Regions from separate parts of the Bradyrhizobium lablabi genome, predicted to be linked through region 2. Evidence: predicted binding sites of a transcription regulator. Region 2 holds the regulator's gene; each other region holds the start of a gene.
What was found. The regulator PhoB, encoded in region 2, activates phosphate uptake and scavenging genes when phosphate is short. The targets are predictions, from matches to a motif close to TGTCATNNANCTGTCAT.
Positions count from the first base shown of each region.

Region 1: a site for PhoB is predicted at 1,939-1,955, ahead of B5526_RS19340 (alkaline phosphatase D family protein). Genes of this name have one in related genera too.
Region 3: a site for PhoB is predicted at 2,407-2,423, ahead of phnC (phosphonate ABC transporter ATP-binding protein). Genes of this name have one in related genera too.

Region 1 covers NZ_LT670844.1:4,143,880-4,150,940, reverse strand. Annotated here, with positions in the region: gene B5526_RS19345 (protein-L-isoaspartate O-methyltransferase family protein) at 1-148, shown strand, start outside; gene B5526_RS19340 (alkaline phosphatase D family protein) at 289-1,875, opposite strand; gene B5526_RS19335 (TAXI family TRAP transporter solute-binding subunit) at 1,977-3,326, opposite strand; gene B5526_RS19330 (4a-hydroxytetrahydrobiopterin dehydratase) at 3,615-3,920, shown strand; gene B5526_RS19325 (YkvA family protein) at 4,027-4,401, shown strand; gene B5526_RS19320 (adenylate/guanylate cyclase domain-containing protein) at 4,412-5,596, shown strand; gene B5526_RS19315 (hypothetical protein) at 5,712-6,230, shown strand; gene B5526_RS19310 (IS481 family transposase) at 6,416-7,061, shown strand, end outside.
Region 2 covers NZ_LT670844.1:4,819,992-4,827,052, forward strand. Annotated here, with positions in the region: gene pstB (phosphate ABC transporter ATP-binding protein PstB) at 1-622, shown strand, start outside; gene phoU (phosphate signaling complex protein PhoU) at 633-1,349, shown strand; gene phoB (phosphate regulon transcriptional regulator PhoB) at 1,527-2,231, shown strand; gene B5526_RS22410 (GcrA family cell cycle regulator) at 2,455-2,964, opposite strand; gene B5526_RS22415 (aspartate aminotransferase family protein) at 3,411-4,622, shown strand; gene argF (ornithine carbamoyltransferase) at 4,619-5,557, shown strand; gene B5526_RS22425 (Hsp33 family molecular chaperone) at 5,767-6,774, shown strand; gene B5526_RS22430 (N-acyl homoserine lactonase family protein) at 7,023-7,061, opposite strand, start outside.
Region 3 covers NZ_LT670844.1:724,284-731,344, forward strand. Annotated here, with positions in the region: gene phnE (phosphonate ABC transporter, permease protein PhnE) at 1-420, opposite strand, end outside; gene phnD (phosphonate ABC transporter substrate-binding protein) at 488-1,420, opposite strand; gene phnC (phosphonate ABC transporter ATP-binding protein) at 1,489-2,304, opposite strand; gene B5526_RS03480 (chloramphenicol acetyltransferase) at 2,502-3,170, shown strand; gene B5526_RS03485 (alpha-D-ribose 1-methylphosphonate 5-triphosphate diphosphatase) at 3,167-4,372, shown strand; gene B5526_RS03490 (DUF1045 domain-containing protein) at 4,379-5,101, shown strand; gene B5526_RS03495 (NUDIX hydrolase) at 5,089-5,850, opposite strand; gene B5526_RS03505 (division plane positioning ATPase MipZ) at 6,450-7,061, opposite strand, start outside.

The sequences.
Region 1 (7,061 bases), 680 kb from region 2:
CGAAAAGATCCCCGACAATGGCGAGGCATGGTCGGCGCGGTCATTGTGGTTGACCGCCGACCGCGAGCCCGATGACACCGCGGTCGCCATTTGCGGGGAGTTGTGGTTTTCCTCGGATGAGATTTCGGCCGAGGCGGGCGGATCGTAATTGGACCATCCATGGCCTCGTGGTTCGAGACGCGCGGCGTTGCCGCGCTCCTCACCAAGAGGGTCTAGACCCTCATCCTGAGGAGCGGCCTCTTGGCCGCGTCTCGAAGGATGAGGCTACGGCACTGGAAAGCCGCGACGCTAACCGAGCTTCGGATCGAGCGTCGTCGACCACAGCGCGACGTCGGCGCGGTCGCGCAAGGTCACCGTCATCTGTCCGGATGCGCCCTCGATCTTGACGTGACCGAAGAACTGCATGCCGGCGGATGGCGGCAGGTTCTGCTTGTCGAGGCCCGGGGCCTTGATGAACTTCACTTCGGGCCCAAAGGTGTTGTCGAGTTCGTTCGGTCCGAAGGTTCCGGCATGCAGCGGGCCGGAGACGAATTCCCAGAACGGGTCGAATTCCTGGAATTGCGCCTTGTCGGGATTGTAGTAATGCGCGGCCGCATAGTGCACGTCCGCCGTCAGCCATACCGTATTGGTGACGCCCGAGGTCTTGATGAAGCGCAGGATGTCGGCGATTTCGAGTTCGCGGCCGCGCGGCGGGCCATCGCCCTGGGCAAACGCTTCCGAACCTTTTTTGTTGGCCGCATCGTCATAGACGATCAGGCTGAGCGGCATGTCGGAGGCGATCACCTTCCAGGTGGCGCGCGAGTTCAACAAAGCGCGCTTGAGCCACAACAACTGATCGGGCCCGATGAAATAGCTCTCGGGACCATAGGTGGTTTGCAGGTTCGGTCCATTGGGGCCGCGATAGCTGCGCTCGTCCAGCATGAAGACGTCGAGATGCGGGCCGTAGCTCAGGGTGCGATAGACCCGGCCCGGCTCGACGATGCTTTCGCGCATCGGATACATCTCGTGGAACGCGCGGCCCGCGCGCGCGGCCAGCAATGAGATGTCACGAACCTTGTAGGCCGCCGGAATCTCCTTCGACGCCGACCAGTTGTTCATGACTTCGTGATCGTCCCACTGCACGAAGATCGGCACCTCGGCGTTGAAGGCGCGCACATTGTCGTCGAGCAGATTGTATTTGTGCGCGGCGCGGAACTCGTCGAGCGTCTCGGCGACTTTTGCCTTTTCAGGGATGGTGAGGTTCTTCCAGATTTTGCCGTCAGGCAGTTTCACCTCGGCTGGAATGACGCCGTCGGCATAGATGGTGTCGCCGGAATGCAGCAGGAAATCAGGCTTGTGCTTGCGCATGGTGGCGTAGGTGACCATGCCGCCATCGTCGGGATTGATGCCCCAGCCCTGGCCGGCGACGTCGCCGCCCCAGACGAAGCTGACATCGCGCTTGTCGCTCGGGGCGGTTCGGAAGCGGCCGACCACCTGATCGCTGGAAATATCGGGATGCGACAGGTCACGGAATTTGACGCGATAAAAAATGTCCTGTCCGCCCGGCAGGTTTTCCAACAACATTTTTGCGGTGAAGTCGGTCTCGGGGAGGGCTGCGATCGGCGGCAAGGCCCGCGCATTTGCAAACGATTCGGTGGTTGAAACCTCAACCATCATTTGCGACGGCCGGTCCACGCGCGCCCACACCACCCCGCCATCGGCGCCGACATCGCCGGATTGCACGCCATGGGTGATCACCGGCCGGTCGGCGGCGCGGCTGAGATAGGGCATCGCGATGACGCCCAATGCGCCGGCGCCGGCCGTGGCAAGAAAACGCCGGCGGGAAAGGATGTTGCCGGTTTTGCGAGGGATTCTGCGGGGAAATTTGGTCGTCATGCAAGCCTCCTTGGATCGGCCGACAGGGTGCGCTGAAGGCGCTGACAGACCTAGGAAGATTGTGTGACGGCGCGATTACAGGGGATGACGGGGATAGCTGCTCACAAAGTGCCGGTCGCGCGGAATTGTGCGCCGGCCCGTTGCAGGTTTTGCGGCACACTCGTCAGGAGTGCCCTGCGGTCGGCCACCGCATGGTGGAATTGATCGAGCGCGATGTTGAAGGCGGTCAGCGCCCCCTCCCGGATGGCGCCGTCCTCGAAGCAGTGCAGGGTATCGCGCAGGATGTCATCCGCCTCGCTCTGCATCTGGTCGAGCTCGTCGATGGAATCGCTGCGGCGGGCCCTCGCCAGCATTTCCAGCAGGCGCTCGCGCAGCGAGGAGTTGTTGTTGCGCTCGTCCTTCTTCAGATAGCCCGCGAACCAGGCGCCGGCGGAGCCCATCGCCGACAGCCCCATCAGCCCCCACCAGATGAAATCGCTGTAGCGGTCGAGGAAGGTCTTTTCCTCGCCGTCGACAAAGGCAGCTGCGCCCGGATGCACCGGGATCACGGCGTCCTTGTCGGTGTCCGGGGTCTCGATTTTCGCGGCCAGCGGGTATTCCGCCATCAGCTGCTGCCGGACCGCGAACAACTGCCGGGTGAAAGCGGCAATGGTCGCTTCCGAAAGCCCTTTGCGCGCGACGATATGGTGGGAAAAGCTGATCGTCTTCACGTCGTCGTCGGGTTTGTCGGGCGATCCGCCAAAGGCGCGGGCGGGAATTTCGGCGGCCTCGTAAACCGGATGGTTTGTCGCAATCGCCTCGTTCGAATCGATCGCGAGGAAGGTCGGCGTGCCGCCGTCGCGCGTCGATGCGTTGATCGCATCCGCGGTGATCTTGCTGTTGACTGGCCCCGCGGCCAGATAGGCATCCGCCTTCTGGTTGCGAATCGCATCGGCGGCGTCGGCGGCGGGGAACTGGAAGATCTCGACCTTATTCGGATCGACGCCATATTGCTGCAGGATCACCTTGAGCAAATTGACATTGGCCTGGGTGCGCCCGAGGACACCGATGCGGCGTCCGGAGAGCTGCGCGATCTTGGTGATCTTCGGACCGGCTTTCTTACCCTTGCCTTTGGCGGGTGGAGGCACCCACAACACCGCGACGTTCTTGCGCAAGGTCGCCACGGCCTGGGCATTTTTCGGCACCTCGAGATCGCCTCGGATGATGGCGAGATCGGCCTTGCCGTCGGCAAGCACTTGCGAGCTTGTGGCCGAGCCATCGGTCTGGATCGGATGCAGCCGGACATAGCCATGGGTCTGGTTAAAGGCCTGCGTCAGCGCCTGCACCACCTTGATGTCATCAGAGTTCGCAGGTCCGACCGCGATCCGCAGCGTCACCGGCCGCATGGCAAAATAGTAACCGCCGGCCAGCGAGCCGATGATAGCGAGGACGCCTGCCAGCGTAACGAACATCGCCCGCCGCTGCGTCCGGCGCGGCGACGGCGCGACCGGCGCCTCGACAAGGTCGAAGCCTCCGGTCATCGATCTGGCGAACAATCGTTTGAGGCTCAATTTCATCTTGCCGGTGCGTTTAGCGCCAAATTGTAGCAAATTCCCTGCAGGCAGGGGGTTACATCTGCGTCATGGTTACCGGCGCGCTTTGCCGGAGCCCCGGCACGGCTTTGCCGACCCTATTTTTGGCATGGACCCCGGGGATGCCGGTCGGTGTTAGGATAAGGTAAGGGATAAACGGAGGCGACCATGGTGGAACGGCTGTCGGCGGAGGCGCGCAAATCGGCCCTGAAGGGCCTGTCCGGATGGGCCGAGACGCCCGGCCGCGAGGCGATCGCGCGAATCTTCGTTTTCAAGGATTTCAACGAAGCGTTCGGCTTCATGTCGCGTGCCGCTTTGGTGGCCGAAAAGAACGATCACCATCCGGAATGGCGCAATGTTTACAAGACCGTGGAGGTGGTTCTGGCGACCCACGACGCGTCCGGCGTCACCGCGCGCGATATCGAGCTTGCCAAGGCCATGAACGCGATCGCAAGCCAGTTCGGCGTGACCTGATCCCGCCCCCCCCCCGGCGCTACCTTGCGGCAGATGGGCAAAATCCCCAGCTTGAGGGGCGCCCGCGGGCCACGATCCCCCCACAGGCGTTTTAGGAGCCAAGGCGATGATCTCAGAACATACCGTGGGTTTTGAGCCGGCCGATGAGCTGGCAAAGGACCGCGAAAGCGTGCGCCGGCGCTTCTGGATCAAGCTGAAGCGGGTGCTGGCCAGGATTCCGTTCGCCGAGGATTTGCTCGCGGCGTATTATTGCGCGTTCGACAAACAGACGCCGCGCCACGTGCAGGCGGCGCTGATGGGCGCCATCGCCTACTTCATCCTGCCGTTCGATTTCATCCCGGATATGCTGCCGGTGCTCGGCTTCACCGACGATGCCGCCGTGCTCGCGACCGCGATCCGCCTGGTTGCGAACCACATCACGCCGGAGCATCGCGAGGCGGCCCGCGCCGCGCTGAAGCGCGGGATCGAGCGGGAGAGTTGAGCAGGCCATCGTGTTGAAGGCTTTCGCCCGAGACGAAACCCATCCGGTGATCCGCTGGCTGATGACGGATGCCCGCAGGCTCACCGATCCAAGCGAATTTCTCGGATCGTTTGCGCTTGAGCTGCGCGCGGCCGGCGTGGACGTCTCGCGGATCACCACCGGCGTCCCGATCCTGCATCCGCAGATTTTTTCCTTCAGCGGCCTGTGGCAGCTCGGCAAGGGCACTTCCGAGCGTCTGTACCGTACCGACCCGGGCGTCGCAGCGGTCCTGTCAAACAGCCCGATCGGCATCGCCTACCAGGGCGGCGGCCCGGTGCGCTGCGATCTCACCGCGCCGCCGCAAGAGGGAGAATTCGCTGTTCTCGCCGACCTGCGCCGCGAAGGTCTTGCCGATTATGTCGTGTATTCGGTTCCGTTCGCCGATGGCAGCCACAAGGCGCTTTCGCTCGCCACCGCGCGCCGTAGCGGATTCGATGCCGACGAACTCGCGCTGTTTGCCGCCATGATCCCTGCGGTCGCCTTCAATCTCGAAGTGCAGGCGCTGCGCCGTACCGCGCGCACGCTATTGGATACTTATGTCGGCGCGCAATCCGGCGGGCGAGTGCTCGAGGGCCAGATCCGGCGCGGCGGCGGCGAGACCATTTGGGCGGTGATCTGGCTCTGTGACTTGCGCGGCTTCACCAATCTCTCCGAAACACTGCCGCGCGATGCGCTGATCGACCTGCTCAACTGCTATTTCGGCCCAATGTGCGATGCGGTCGCGGCGGAGGGCGGGGAGATCCTGAAATTCATCGGCGATGCCATGCTGGCGATCTTTCCGATTGAAGCCGAGGCCGCTGCGACCTGCCGCGCCGCGCTGACCGCCGCGGAACGCGCGCAGGTGGCCGTGGCCGAGGAAAACCGGCGGCGAGAGGGTTTGGGCCAGCCGCGCATCGAATACGGGCTGGCGCTGCATATCGGCGACGTCCTGTATGGCAATATCGGCAGCGACACCCGGCTCGATTTCACGGTGATCGGGCCCGCCGTCAACCTCACCGCGCGCATCGAATCGATGTGCCGGCAACTCGGCCGGCAGCTCCTGCTGTCGTCCGATTTTGTCAAAGCCGGCGCGATCGCCGCGGAATCCCTTGGTGCGTTTTCGCTCAAGGGCGTCGGTGCGGAGCAGCAAATCTTCGCGCCGATCCGGGCTGGTTGATCTCCCCCTCCGGAATTCTTTTTCAGGACTGGCGCAGACCGGCATGTCTTTTCGGCGCGCGCGGCGTGGTTTACGCTGCCAGCGGCGGTTCAACGCCGGGGCAGGGAGGAATATCATGTGGATCGACGGGAGATTTGTGCGCAATTTGATGATGCTGGTTCTGGGTTTGACTTTTTCGAGCCAAACGGTGGCTCAGACCACGGTAGCCAAATTCCATATCCGCTTTTCGGGGACCGTGGATTGCCAGCAGCCGGTCGCGGCCAACAATATTCCGATCAGCGGTGACGGCAGCGGGGCGATTTATGCCGACGGCAGCGCCTACGCCGACGTCACGGAAACCGCGTTCATCTTCTCAAGCACGATTCACTTTGACGGCCGCCTCGGCGCGAGGCCGACCTCCGCACCCGGCGGCAGCGCGCAAGTCCGCGTCGCCGGCAGAAACGGTCTCAAGCTGATCTGGAATTTGCCGAACAACGCGCTGGTGGTGAATATTTCAACGCGCGGACAATCCTGCTCCGCCAGTTTCGCCGCCAATCTGTTTCCGGGAAAGCGCCAGTACACGTTGTTCGACGGCTCGACCATTCACTATTGCAGCCGGCCGCGGGTGGCGGAGACCTCGTGTCAGGTGCAGTAGCGCCTATGCGGGGATGTCATCCCCGCGGAAAGCGGGGATCCAGTACGCCGCGGCCTCTCGGTTTAATCGCCGACTTCTCTGGAATACTGGGTCGCCCGGTCAAGTATACGGCCCGGGGACAGGGGTAACACCGTTCGGAGACATGGGTAACACATCGGCGGCATGGACAGGCTCAGGAGGCCGACATGCCGTGGCGCGAGGTGTCATTCATGGATCAGAGGAAAGAGTTCGTTCGGCTGTTCCGGCAGCCGGACGTAAACCGGCGGGAGCTGTGCCGTCGGTTCGGGATCAGTCCGAAGACTGGCTACAAATGGTTGGCTAGGGCGATTGCCGACGAGAAGGAATGGGCGCGGGATCGCTCCCGGCGTCCGTACGTGTCTCCAAAGCGAAGCCCCCAGGGGATCGAAGCGGCAGTTTTGGAGATCCGGGATGCGCATCCGGCGTGGGGCGCGCGCAAGATCCGCCGCCGTCTGGAGGACGAACTCGAGAGCGTACCGGTGGCATCGACGGTCCACGCCATTTTGAGCCGGCATGACCGCATCCCGCCACCTGCGCAGCCACCGCAATACACCCGCTTCGAGCATCCGGCTCCCAACGACGTCTGGCAGATGGACTTCAAGGGACGCTTCGCTCTGGGCGATCGACAGATGTGTCACCCGCTCACCATGGTCGACGACCACTCTCGCTATGCCCTGTGCCTACAGGCCTGCACCAATGAGCAGAGTGAGACGGTCCAGCAGCACCTCGAACAGACGTTCCGCCGCTATGGCCTGCCGAACGCGTTCCTGGTCGACAACGGCGTGCCTTGGGGCACTTGCTCTGAGGTCCGAT
Region 2 (7,061 bases):
CTTGCTGCGGATCTTCAACCGGATGTACGACCTCTATCCGGGCCAGCGCGCCACCGGCCAGTTGATGCTGGACCAGACCAATATCCTGGATTCCAAGCTCGACCTCAATCTGTTGCGCGCCCGCGTCGGCATGGTGTTCCAGAAGCCGACGCCGTTTCCGATGACGATCTATGAGAACATCGCCTTCGGCATCCGCCTCTACGAGAAAATATCAAAATCCGAGATGGATGGCCGGGTCGAAAAGGCGCTGCGCGGCGGCGCTTTGTGGAACGAGGTCAAGGACAAGCTGAACGCCTCGGGCTTAAGCCTGTCCGGCGGCCAGCAGCAGCGGCTTTGCATCGCCCGCACCGTTGCGGTGCGGCCCGAGGTGATCCTGTTCGACGAGCCCTGCTCGGCGCTCGATCCGATCTCGACCGCCAAGGTCGAGGAACTGATCCAGGAACTGGCGGAAGATTACACGATCGCTATCGTCACCCACAACATGCAGCAGGCCGCGCGCGTCTCCGACAAGACCGCGTTCATGTATCTCGGCGAGCTGATCGAGTTCGACGAGACCAACAAGATCTTCACCTCGCCCAGCGATCGACGCACCCAGGACTACATCACCGGCCGGTTCGGCTGAGGAGAGCAATATGGCTTCTGAACATACCGCCAAGGCGTTCGACAGCGACCTGCAGGAATTGACCCGGCTGGTCGCGGAGATGGGCGGACTTGCCGAGCGCATGATCGTCGAATCCGTCGATGCGCTGATCCGCCGCGACGTCGCGCTCGGCCAACGCGTCGTCGCCGCCGACGCCGAAATCGACAACCTGCAGCGGGTGATCGAGGAACGCGCGGTACTGACGATCGCGCGGCGCCAGCCGATGGCGGTCGATTTGCGCGAGATCGTCGGCGCGATGCGGGTCGCGACCGATCTCGAGCGGATCGGCGACCTCGCCAAGAACATGGGCAAGCGGGTCGCCGCGCTGGAGAGCGATTTCCAGCCGCTCAAACTGATCCGCGGGCTCGAGCACATGACCGACCTGGTGCAGTCGCAGGTCAAATCCGTGCTCGACGCCTATGCGGCGCACGATCTGCCCGCGGCGATGTCGGTGTGGAAGGGCGACGAGGAAGTCGACGCCATCTGCACCTCGCTGTTCCGCGAGCTCCTGACCTACATGATGGAAGATCCGCGCAACATCTCGTTCTGCATCCATCTGATGTTCTGCGCCAAGAACATCGAGCGGATCGGCGATCACGCCACCAATATCGCGGAAACCGTGTTCTACATGATCGAGGGTCAGCAGATCCTCGACAAGCGCCCGAAGGGCGACATGACGACCTTTGCCACGACAGTACCTGGAAATTAGAACGCAGCGTTTTCGAGCGAACTAGATCCGGTTCGCGTGAAGAAAACGCGTCAAACCAAGAGTAGCGTTTTCGAGCGAAGTGCATCTGGTTAGCGTGAAGAAAACGCGTCAAACCAAACGAAGCGTTTTTTGAGCACGTGAACAAAACGCGTCAAACAAAAGAGAAGGCTGGGCATAATGAGCGCGCGCATTCTGGTGGTGGAAGACGAGGAAGCTCTGACCACGCTGTTGCGTTACAACCTCGACGCCGAAGGCTATGATGTAGAGACAGTCGGCCGTGGCGACGATGCCGACACCAGGCTGAAGGAACGCGTTCCCGACCTGATCGTGCTCGATTGGATGCTGCCGGGCCTGTCCGGCATCGAATTGTGCCGCCGCTTGCGGGCGCGGCCGGAGACGCGGTCGCTGCCGATCATCATGCTGACCGCGCGCGGGGAGGAAAGCGAACGGGTCCGGGGGCTTGCCACCGGCGCCGACGATTACATCGTCAAGCCGTTTTCGGTGCCGGAATTATTGGCGCGGGTGAAGGGCCTGTTGCGCCGCGCCAGCCCCGAACGGCTCGCCACCGTGTTAAGTTACGGCGACATCGAGCTCGACCGCGAGAAACGCCGCGTCGCCCGCTCGGGCCGGCCGATCGATCTCGGCCCGACCGAGTATCGCCTCCTGGAATTCTTCCTCGAGCATCCGGGGAGGGTGTTCAGCCGCGAGCAATTGCTCGATTCAGTCTGGGGCCGCGACATCTATATCGACGAGCGCACCGTCGACGTGCATATCGGGCGCTTGCGCAAACTGCTCAACCCCGGCCGCGAGCAGGACCCGATCCGCACCGTCCGCGGCGCCGGCTACGCGCTGGATGACCGGTTCGCGAAAGCGGCGGAGTAAGCGGCCTCGCATGCTGTCGCCAGCGGCGACTTCCTTACCTCTCCCCGTTCTTTACGGGGAGAGGTCGAAATTCGCGCGGAGCGGGAATTTCGGGTGAGGGGCGAGGCACGGCGCTTCATTCATCACGAACGTTCGAAGACGACGATAGAGCCCCTCACCCCAACCCTCTCCCCGCAAGGGCGGGGCGAGGGAGCAGACTTAGCGCGTTGTCTGCACGCGCCCTTTACCGCGCCGGCTTCGGCGGCTGGCGGCGGCGGTCGCCTGCCGGCTGATAGGCGATCCGCGAGTGGTGCGCGCAATAGGGCAGGCTCGAGAGCGCCTTGCCGCCGCAGAAGAAGAATTCCGCGCTGGCCGGGTCGCCGATCGGCCAGTGGCAGGTGGCCTCGTTCAATTCCAGCAGCGACAGCCGCTGGCTGATCGGCACCACGTTGTCGAAGGCGATCGGATCGGCCTCGAGCTCGACCTCGAACGCATGCGCCAGCGCCGTGTTGCCGCGCGAGACCGGACGCGCTACCCGCATCATGTGCTGGGCGGGGCGGGCTTTGCGCGGACGCGGCGCCGCCGAGGCGGGGCTCTTGGCGCGGCCGGAAAGCCCCAGCCGGTGCACTTTGCCGATCACGGCATTGCGCGTCACATTTCCAAGCTCGGCGGCAATCTGGCTGGCCGAAAGCCCGGACTCCCAGAGTTTCTTCAGTTGCTCGACGCGATCGTCAGACCAGGTCAATACCGTCATCGCACTCTTTCCTTCGCGTCGCGCCGGCCGATCTTGGGGCAGCGCTGCGGTGCCAATCTGTCAAAAATCCCAGCCGGCAGAATCCCTTAGCCCTCGCCGGGCGCGGAAAGCGCGCCCGAACGTGTACGCCGAACACTTAGGACTTAGGATCAGAACTGCCGCACGAGATGTCGTACCCGACGTCCCAGAAGCTACAATATGGCGTGACTCCGGCGCAAGAGTCCGCGTGGGTGCGTCCACATGTTCCGTCAGCTAAGCATTGCAATGCGCCCTTTCCGCGACACCGGAAGAATACGGGGGCGACCGGTTGACACAGTTCGCCGCGGGCATAGAATGCTTGCCACGTGCCGCCCCGAAAAGGCGGCACGTTTTGTTTTCCGTCTGGCGGTCGATGCGATCGCGCCAATGCGCGCACCGCGGCCGGGCCTAACTTTCAAGTGATTGCCATGACCCAGAGCGCCACGTCGCATCTGCTTCCCGTTTTCGCCAGGGCCGATCTCGGTTTCGAGCGCGGCGAAGGGTGTTGGCTGACCGCCACCAATGGCGAGCGCTATCTCGATTTCACGAGCGGCGTCGCGGTCAACGCGCTCGGCCATTGCCACCCGCATCTGGTCGCAGCACTCCAGGAGCAGGCGACAAAACTCTGGCACATGTCGAACCTGTTCAAGAGCCCGGACGGCGAGCGGCTCGCCGCGCGGCTGTGCGAACAGAGCTTTGCGGATTTCGTGTTCTTCGCCAATTCCGGCGCGGAGGCGATGGAGTGCGCGATCAAGGTCACGCGCAAATTTCACGCCGCCAAAGGCCATCCCGAGCGCTATCGCATCATCACCTTCGACTCAGCGTTTCACGGACGGACGCTGGCGACATTGGCCGCGACCGGCTCGCCGAAATATCTCGAGGGCTTTGGGCCGCCGATGGACGGCTTCGATCAGGTGACGCTCGGCGATCTCGACGCGGTGAAGAAGGCGACCGGTCCGCACACCGCGGGCATCTTGATCGAGCCGCTGCAGGGCGAAGGCGGCGTGCGCGCCGCGCCGCACGCCTTCTTCAAGGCGTTGCGCCAGCTCTGCGACGACAATGGCCTGCTGCTGGTGTTTGACGAGGTACAGACCGGCGTAGGCCGCACCGGCGATCTGTTTGCCTATAAGCGCATCGGCGTAACGCCGGACGTGATGTCATTGGCAAAGGCGCTCGGCGGCGGCTTTCCGATCGGCGCGTGTCTTGCGACCGCGGAAGCCGCCTCCGGCATGACGCCGGGCTCGCACGGCTCGACCTTCGGCGGCAATCCGCTCGCGGTCGCCGCCGCCAATGCGGTGCTCGACGTGATGCTGAAGCCCGGCTTCTTCGATCACGTGCAGAAGATGTCGCTCCTGCTCAAGCAGAAGCTGGCCTCCGTGGTCGACCGCTATCCGGGCGTGCTCAGTGAAGTGCGCGGCGAGGGCCTGTTGATCGGGCTGAAGGCGGTGGTGCCGTCCACCGATCTGGTGGCCGCGCTGCGCGAGCAAAAGCTGCTCACGGTCGGCGCCGGCGAGAACGTGGTGCGGTTCCTGCCGCCCTTGATCGTCACCGAGGCGGAGATCGAGGAATCGGTGGCATGTCTCGAGCACGCCTGCGCCAAATTTGCCGACAGTCGGTTGAAGCAGGCGGCGGGGCAATGAGCAAGGCGCTGCGGCACTTTCTCGATCTCAACGAGATTCCGACCAAGGAATTGCGCAACATGCTCGAGTTAAGCCTCGCCATGAAGGCGAAGCTGAAGGCGCAAAAAAACGGTGGCGCGAAGACCAAGAAGCCGCTCGAAGGCAAGACGCTGGCGATGATCTTCGAAAAGCCCTCGACCCGGACGCGGGTGTCGTTCGACGTCGGCATGCGCCAGCTCGGCGGTGAATCGATCATGCTGACGGGCGCGGAGATGCAGCTCGGCCGCGGCGAGACCATCGCCGACACCGCGCGGGTCTTGTCGCGTTACGTGGATGCCATCATGATCCGCATCCTCAACCATGATGCGCTGTTGGAGCTTGCCGCGCACGCCACCGTGCCCGTCATCAACGGGCTGACGCGGCGTTCGCATCCCTGCCAGGTGATGGCCGACCTGATGACGTTCGAGGAGCATCGCGGGCCGATTACGGGCCGCACCGTGGCGTGGAGCGGCGACGACAACAATGTGCTGGCGTCATGGGCGCACGCCGCGGAGCGCTTCAAGTTCACCCTGAACGTCGCGACCCCGCCGCAGCTTGCGCCGAACAAGGCGATGAAGGACTGGATCAAGGCCACTCAAGCCCCGATCGTGCTCGGCAACGATCCGGAATCCGCCGTCCGCGGCGCCGATTGCGTCGTCACCGACACCTGGTTTTCGATGGGCGACAAGGACGGCGAGCATCGCCATAATTTGCTGAAACCCTATCAGGTCAACGCCAAGCTGATGTCGCTGGCAAGACCCGATGCGCTGTTCATGCATTGCCTGCCTGCCCATCGCGGCGACGAAGTCACCGACGAGGTGATCGACGGCCCGCAATCGGTGGTGTTCGACGAGGCCGAAAATCGCCTGCACGCGCAAAAGGGCATTTTGGCCTGGTGCTTTGACGCGGTGGCGTAGCGGTTAGTCAAAATTCTATCGTCGTCCCCGCGAAAGCGGGGACCCATAACCACCGCCGTGCGTATTTGCAAAAGCTGGAGCCGCAGCTCGATGCAACAACAGCCATTTGTGGTTATGGGTCCCTGCTTTCACAGGGACGGCTCGTGGAGATATTCTCGCACCTCGTAACCCCCTTTCGATTCACCTCCGCCGACCCCAGATAAAGCGCCATGACTGCACAATCCCCCGACATGAAAATCTCGCTCCAAACCCCGATCCGCGCGCCGTCGGCGGTTCCGGTCGACGATGCGGTGCTGCCGTTCGAGGTCGCGGCGCTCGATCTGCGCGGCCGCCTGACCCGGCTCGGCCCCGCACTCGACGATGTCTTGACCAAGCACGATTATCCGCCTGCGGTCGGTAAATTGCTTGGCGAAGCCATCGTGCTTACGACACTGCTCGGCTCGTCCCTGAAATTCGACGGCCGTTTTATTCTGCAGACCCAGACCGACGGCCCGGTATCGTTCCTGATCGTGGATTTTCAGGCGCCGGACCGCTTGCGCGCCTATGCGCGCTTCGATGCGACCCGGCTCAGGGAGGGCCTCGATTCCGGTGCGCTATTGGGCAAGGGCCATCTCGCCATGACCATCGATCAGGGGCCGGACATGAGCCGCTATCAGGGACTGGTGGCGCTCGAGGGCGGCTCGCTCGAAGACGCCGCGCATGAATATTTTCTGCGCTCGGAGCAGATTCCCACAAGGGTGCGGCTTGCGGTCGGCGAGGAATGGCGCGGCGGTGAAGGCAGCGGTCCAAGGCATCGCTGGCGCGCCGGCGGCATGCTGCTGCAATTTTTGCCGAAAGCGCCGGAGCGCGCGCGGCAGGCCGATCTGCATCCCGGCGACGCGCCGGAAGGCAGCGTCACCCACACAATCGAGGAAGACGACGCCTGGGTCGAAGGCCAGTCGCTGATCTCTACCGTCCAGGATATCGAACTGATCGATCCGGATTTGTCGGGCGAGCGGCTGCTCTATCGGCTGTTCCACGAACGCGGCGTCCGCGTCTTCGCGCCGCTGCCGTTGCGCGCGCAATGCTCGTGCTCGCGCGAGGCCGTCGCCGCAATGCTCGCAAGTTTTGCGCCGGGTGATCGCGCCGACATGGTGAAAGACGGCAAGGTGGTCGTGACCTGCGAGTTCTGCTCGTCGGTGTATGAGTTCACCCCGGATGAGGCGGGCGTGGAGTAGGGCGCCGCACGCGGTCATTGCCGGGCTTGACCCGGCAATCCATCAATCTTCATGGCAAGCTTTTTTCGAAGCAGAGATATCGCCGGTCAAGCCCGGCGATGACGAGTCGAATATGCGCCGCTAGAGCATGATCCGGAAAAGTGGACACCGGTTTTCCCTCGCGACAAACGCCAAGGGCGTTTGCGCGGAGATCATGCTCAATCAAAAAGATAGAGCGGGATGACGATTCGAAGAAAAGTCATCGCGCTCTAGTCGTAAAATTCCGGCGCATGGCGGCGCGCGTCGCT
Region 3 (7,061 bases), 3.8 Mb from region 2:
CATCAGGCGTTTGACGATGACGCGCAACCAGACCGAAGGCGAGGTATTTTCAGCCGCCAGGAAATTCAGCGCAAAGGCGAGCACGGCGCCGAACAACGTGCCGACATAGCTGATCAGGATGGTTTCGCCGAGCAGCAGCGACCATTTTCTAAAACCCCAGAGCCATTCGGTGAGATTGGTCCAGACCCGCGCGCCGTCCTCCAGCGTAAGAATGCGGTCAAAATAGCTGACAAAATTTCCAAAATGCGTGAAGAAGGTCCGCAGATTGACCTCGGCGCCGAACGAAGCAACCACGAGAGCTGCGAAGAATATCGCCGCGCCCAGCGCGACGCGCAGGCGCTTGCGCGCGACCGCCTTGCGATAGGCCGCGTTGAGCGCCGCGAGTTGCTGGCGCGGAAGAATGGATACTGCGATCGTCATGTTATCCGGATCCGGACAAACAAAAGAGCCGGGTCGCGACCCGGCTCCGGTTCCATATGTCCTGCAATCAGGACGCCTTCTTGCGCAGATTGTCGACGAACTTAATCAGCTCGATGGTCTTGTTGTAATCTTCGTTGGCGATCGGCTGCCACGGCAGATTCTTGCCGTCGGAGAGCTTTTTAAAAGCGTCCTTATCCTTCTCTGGAGCATCCAGGAACGCCTGCTTGATCGCGGCCTTCATGTCCTCGGGCAAATCGCTGAGATAGGCATAGGGCGAGTTGATGATGAGGTCCGATTTCACGATGATGCGGAAATCTTCCTTCTTCAGCGGCGTGCCGTCGCTGCTCTTCACCATGTTCTTGGCGAGCATCCGCGTCAGGTTGGAATCGTCTTCCGCGTTCCACCAGTTGGCGGCAACGTCGACGGTACCCTGCGCCAGCGCCAATACCGCGTTCTCATGGCTGCCGGTGAACACCACCTGCGAGAAAAATTTCTCGGGGTCGACGCCCATCTGGTTCATCTTGAAGCGGGGCATGTTGTTGCCCGAGGTCGAATTCGGATCGACCAGGCCCAGATTCTTGCCTTTCAGATCGTTGAGCTCGTGATACGGGCTCTTGGCGAGAACATAAAACACCGAATAGTAACCCTTGGAGCCGTCGGCGTTGACGTCGATCACGAACGCATCTGTCTTGACCCCGGTGACGCGCGCGCGCGAGAACGAGGCCGGGCCGTAATAAGCGAGCTGGATGTTGCCGGCGCGCTGGCCTTCGATAACCGCCGCGTAGTCATTGGCGATGCGCAGATTGACCTTGATGCCGAGTTCCTTTGACAGATAGGCGACGAACGGAGTGAAGCGTTCGGTCACACCTGAAGCATTCTCCGCTGGGACCACCGCAAAAGTGATCTCGGGATATTTTGTCTTCCAATTCTCCGCGGATGCGGCTGACGCGGTGAATGCCAGCGCCGTCGCGCTTGCAACAAAAATGCGACGATTGATCATGACGCCCTCTTTCCTGGGTTGAAGCTCGCGGTATTTTCGCGGAATGCTGTGGTTATCGACGCGGGTACTCAGGCTGCGGCAGCCGTGCCGAGAGCCGTAACGGTTGAGCCGCCGGGCAAATCGGCGGGTGTTGCGCCCATGACTTCATTCGCCTCGAGATCGTACAGCTCGCGCGCGATATGTTCGGTGAGCGTGGCGGGTGCGCCATCAAATACGATCCGGCCTGACGCCATCCCGATCAGGCGATCGCAATAGCTGCGCGCCAGATCGAGCGAATGCAGGTTGCAGATCACAGTGATGCCGAAATGCTTGTTGATGCGCAGCAGCGCGTCCATCACGATCTTGGTGTTGCGGGGATCGAGCGAAGCGATCGGCTCGTCGGCGAGGATGATGTCGGGTTCCTGAACCAGCGCGCGGGCAATTGCGACCCGCTGCTGCTGGCCGCCGGAGAGCTGGTCGGCGCGTTGCGCCGCCAGCGAGGCCATATCGAACTGCTCGAGCGCCGACATCGCGACCGCGAGGTCTTCTTCGGGCCAGAGCTGCGCCAGCGAGCGCCAGGACGGAATTTGCGAAATGCGCCCCATCAGCACGTTGGTCAGGACGTCGAGCCGGCCGACCAGATTGAACTGCTGAAAGATCATGGCTGAGCGGGCACGCCATTGCCGCAGCTCCTTGCCGCGCAAGGCCGTGACATCGACGCCTTTATAAAGGATCCGGCCTTCGGTTGGCGGTGCCAGCCGATTGATCATCCGCAGCAAGGTCGACTTGCCGGCGCCGGAGCGGCCGATCACACCGACAAAACCACCGGGCTCGATGGCAAAAGAAGCATTGTCGACAGCGGCCTTTGTGCCGAAACGGCACGTCAAACCTTCCACCACCAGCATGCAATGCTCCAGGACGCGTAGCTGCCACCATCGCTAACGTCTGGATTTTACAGTTGTGTGACAGCCTCGCTGCAGTGCAACCAATGTCCACCGCTGATTGGCTGTCATCCAAATGTCATGCTGCTGTCACCGGGCCCATCGATGACGTGCAGCCTTGAACGAGTATCTTTGGATCAGATCTATCGCGGGAAGTTCGCATGGCCGGCAAAATGCTTTCGATCGAACCGACCATCGACCCTACCGCCAAGCTGCATGAGGTGAGGCTCGGCGCCTATTGCGAAGTAGGCCCCCGCACGATCCTGCACGAAGTGTCGATGGACGACTATTCCTATGTCGTCAACGACGCCCAGATCACCTATACGACGATCGGAAAATTCTGCTCGATCGCGGCCATGACCCGGATCAATCCCGGCAATCATCCGATGCAGCGGGCTTCTCAAGCCCACTTCACCTATCGCGCCAGCGCGTATTTTGAGGGCGAGAGCGACGAGGCCGAGTTCTTCGAATGGCGGCGGGGCCATCACGTCCATATCGGCCACGATGTCTGGATCGGGCACGGCGCCATTGTACTGCCGGGGCGCAACGTCGGCAGCGGCGCCGTGGTCGCGGCCGGCGCCGTCGTCACCAAGGACGTTCCGGCCTACGCCATCGTCGCCGGAAATCCGGCGCGAATGATCCGGCGGCGATTTCCGGAGGGCGTGACCAACCGGCTCGCCGCGCTGGCGTGGTGGGACTGGGACCACCAAACGCTGCGCCGGGCCCTGCCCGATTTCCGAAAACTGGCGATCGAGGACTTTCTCGCAAAGTACGAGCAGGCGGGCATTCCCACCCAGCCAGCCACTCCGCGACGAAGTGCCGTATCATGACGGATATTTTTATCGAGGGCGGCCATGCGTTGCTCGGCGGAGAAATTCGCGAAACCTCGCTTGCGATCGCGGGCGGCGAAATCAGCGCAGTCGATCCGGACCATAGCCGCGCCTCGATCGGCCTTGACGCGCGCGGCCTGAAGGTGTTGCCCGGCATCGTCGATCTGCATGGCGATGCGTTCGAGCGGCAGATGATGCCCCGCCCCGGCGTCGATTTTCCGATCGACGTAGCGCTCGTCGACAGCGACCGGCAGGCGACCAGCAACGGCATCACCACCGTCTATCACGCCACCACCTGGTCCTGGGAGCCCGGCCTGCGCAGCGGCGACAATGCCGGGCAATTGCTCGAGGCGATCGAGACCCTGAGGCCGCAGCTTGCAGCCGATACCCGCTTCCACCTGCGCCAGGAGACCTACAATCTCGATGCTGAACCTGCCATCGCGCAATGGCTGTCCGACGGACGCATCGATCTGTTCGCCTTCAACGACCACATGGAGTCCATCGTTGCAAGCGCCGCCCGGCCGCGGAAGCGCGCGCAGATGGTGGAGCGCTGCGGCATCTCCAACGAGGAATTCGATTCCCTGGTGCAGCGAGTAGTCTCCCGCGCCGATGAGGTTCCGGCGTCGATCGCGCGGCTTGCGGAAGCCGCAAGAAATACAAATGTCCGGATGCTGTCGCATGACGACAACAGTCCAGCGATGCGCGAGGCCTTCCGCGCGATGGGCGTCAACATCGCCGAATTTCCGATCAACGAGGAAACCGCGCGCGCGGCGGCTGCGGCCGGCGATGCGATCGTGTTCGGCGCGCCCAATGTGGTGCGCGGCGGCAGCCACACCGGCTGGACCAAGGCGGCCGACATGATCGAAAAGGGTCTCTGTTCGATCCTCGCCTCCGACTATTACTATCCCGCGCCATTGCTCGCGGCGTTCCGGCTCGACGTCGACGGCGTGCTGCCGCTCGCGCAAGCGTGGGACCTGATATCGGCGGCGCCGGCCCGGGCGGCGGGTCTTGCGGACCGCGGAATTCTCGCCAAGGGTTTCCGCGCCGACATCGTCCTTGTTGACGACGAAGTGCCGCTGCGGCCACGCATTGTCGCCGTCATCGCCGCGGGGCGTCTGGTGCATCTTTCCGATGCGAGCCGCCTGACCCATCGATCGCCCGGCGCGAGGCGGTTGCAGCCGCGTGAGGCGGCTCTATTCTGAAGAGATATGGCCAGCTTTCCGCGTTATGCGATCTATTATGCCTCCGCGCCCGGCAGCGATCTCGATCGCTTCGGCGCGCAATTGCTCGGCTATGACGCCTTTAGCGGCGAGGAGTTGCCGTTTCCGGATGGCATCGCGGAGGTCGTGCCGGATTGGCGCGAACTGACAAAAGATCCGCGAAAATACGGCTTTCACGCCACGCTGAAGGCACCGCTGCCGCTTTCGGCCGCCAGGAACGAGGCCGAGCTTGTTTTGGCTTGCGAGGCGTTCGCCGCCGCGCCGCGGCCTATTCCGGTGATTACGCCTAAGGTCGGTTCGATCAGCGGTTTTATCGCGGTTGTGCCTTCCGAGCCGTCGGCCGGACTCGAGCAGCTTGCCGCGGATTGCACGCGTGAATTCGATCAATTCCGCGCGCCACTGACGGCCGAAGATCGCGAGCGACGCAATCCTTCAGCGTTGACGCCCCGCCAGCGTGAATATCTCGATCGCTGGGGATATCCCTATGTGATGGAAGAGTTCCGCTTCCACATGACGCTGACGGGGCGGCTCGATGCCGGGCGGCGCGAGTCCATCCTGGCGATGCTGCGGGGGCGTTTTTCCAAAATCGGCCTTACCATGCTCGTGATCGACCGGATCGCGCTATTCCGTCAGGACGATGCTCACGCCCGGTTCCGGATCGTCAACCACTGGAAACTACGCGCGAGCGAAGCCGCCGATCAGAGCCGGTAATTCAGGTCGGATCGCGTCCGCCGCAGCCAGCCCCTCACCTTCCGTACCATGCCTGCGCGCCAGCCTTCGGTTACGGTAACGGGTTGAGGCGCGAGCTCGGACGCCGCGGCTTGTGCCTCCACAACGGGCATCTCCTCGACCGCAGGAGCGGATAGCTCGGCCTCTGCGGGTTCGCTGGCGAACGACGGACGCGCCTCTTGCTCGCTCACCGGCGAATTCGGCTCGGATTGCAGCACGTCCGGTACGTCGATCGGCGATCTCTGCACGACCGGCCGCCGGCTGCGGCGCTTCTCGGTGGCCGACCGCTCGACCTTCGGCCGCCGTGCCTCCTCCGCGAGCGCGGCCGATTGCAGTGCGAGCGGCCCGACATTGGCGAGAAACGCACGCTCATATCCGCGCGAGAGCCGCTCGACCGCGTCGTCAAGCGGCAACCAATCGACGGCCTTCACATCGTCCATCAGCTCGTGGGCCTGCTCGCCGCTCGCCTCCATGCGCCAATAGTGGACGACTTTCGACCGTCCGCCCGACTCATAGACCAGCGTTCCCAAAAATTCCTGCACGGAAACATCATGCCCGGTTTCTTCGAGCACCTCGCGCTTGGCGGCGGCGCGCGCGGTTTCGCCGTCATCGAGCTTGCCTTTGGGAAGTACCCATTCGTTGCGCTTGCGTAAGCGCACCACCGCGATCAGCGGAGTTTCCTCCTGCCGCAGCACAATGCCTCCAGCCGCCAGAACAGGCTCCCTCGCCATCGCTATTATGGCCTCTTCTTCAATGACGCTGCGCGCACGCATCGTCCGCGCGATTTTCGCAGGCACGCCGGCACGGCGCCGGCTGGTTTCCCGATCATGCCCGGAACTGTCCCCAACATTTTAAGATGATCCTCGTTTCATCAGAATGGGAGGACGGCTCGCGGAATTCAAGTTAACGGGTGAGGCTCGTGCATGACGAGCGAGATATATTGTATGCAATAATCTTCCGAGCTGGAAAACATTTCAGACTCCCGATCAAAAAATTTTGCGAATGAAGGATTCCTCACTAATGTCGCATTGATCGCGGATCATGCGCGCATCGAAAAAAATCCCAGCGGATGCTATGAAAATATCTGACTATGATTGCCCGTCTTGCGGGGCATCATACTTGGTCGCCGAATCGACGTCGGCCCCGGCAGGCCCGAGCCACGCCGACTGCGCAATATGCGGCGAGCGCCTGGCATCTTGGGAGGAACCCAAATTGAGGGTCTATCGTCTCGAAATGTCGGCGGAATTCAAGTACCCGCGAATCCAGCCGCCGCCGTCGCCGCAGTAGCCTTTACCTCATAGCCCGGTCGTAATCAGCAGCCTGGTCGTGTTCAGCCCACCGCCAGGCGGCTGCTGTGGCTGGTCATTGCAGCGTTTGAGTGCTGTTCGCCCAGCAAAATAGCGCCGAGCAGGTTCTGCATCTCCAGGCGCGCGGAGACATGCGACATGGTCGGGCGCGTGCCGAGCGTGACTTCATCGATGTCATCGACCGCCGTCAATCCGCGCGGGTAAAGCTCGCGGAAGATCACCCGCTCGGCCAAACCTTCGACGCAGCGGAAATTGAGCCAGCGCGACAGCTCCTGCAGCCCGCCGCCGACCAGACGGTTGTTGCGCGATCCGAGCGTGGAAAGCCGGTTGCGCAGGACAATCCACTCGGCGGAGGCCTGCTCGGCCTGGCGTTGCCGGCGCGCCGTCTGCACCATCTGCGAATAGTGACTGGTGCCGCTAACCTGGAACGTCCGGGGATCAACGCTACCGAGGACATCGAGGTCGACAAAACTGTCGTTGAGCGGCGTGATCAGGGTGTCCGCGAGCGAATGAGCGAGCCGCATCAAGTAATTATTGTGACCGGGGGTATCGATCACGATCACGCCGCAGCTGCGCCCGAGCGCGTCCACGGCATCGGTCAGGGTCTTGCATCCGACCGCTTCATCTTCGGCAGA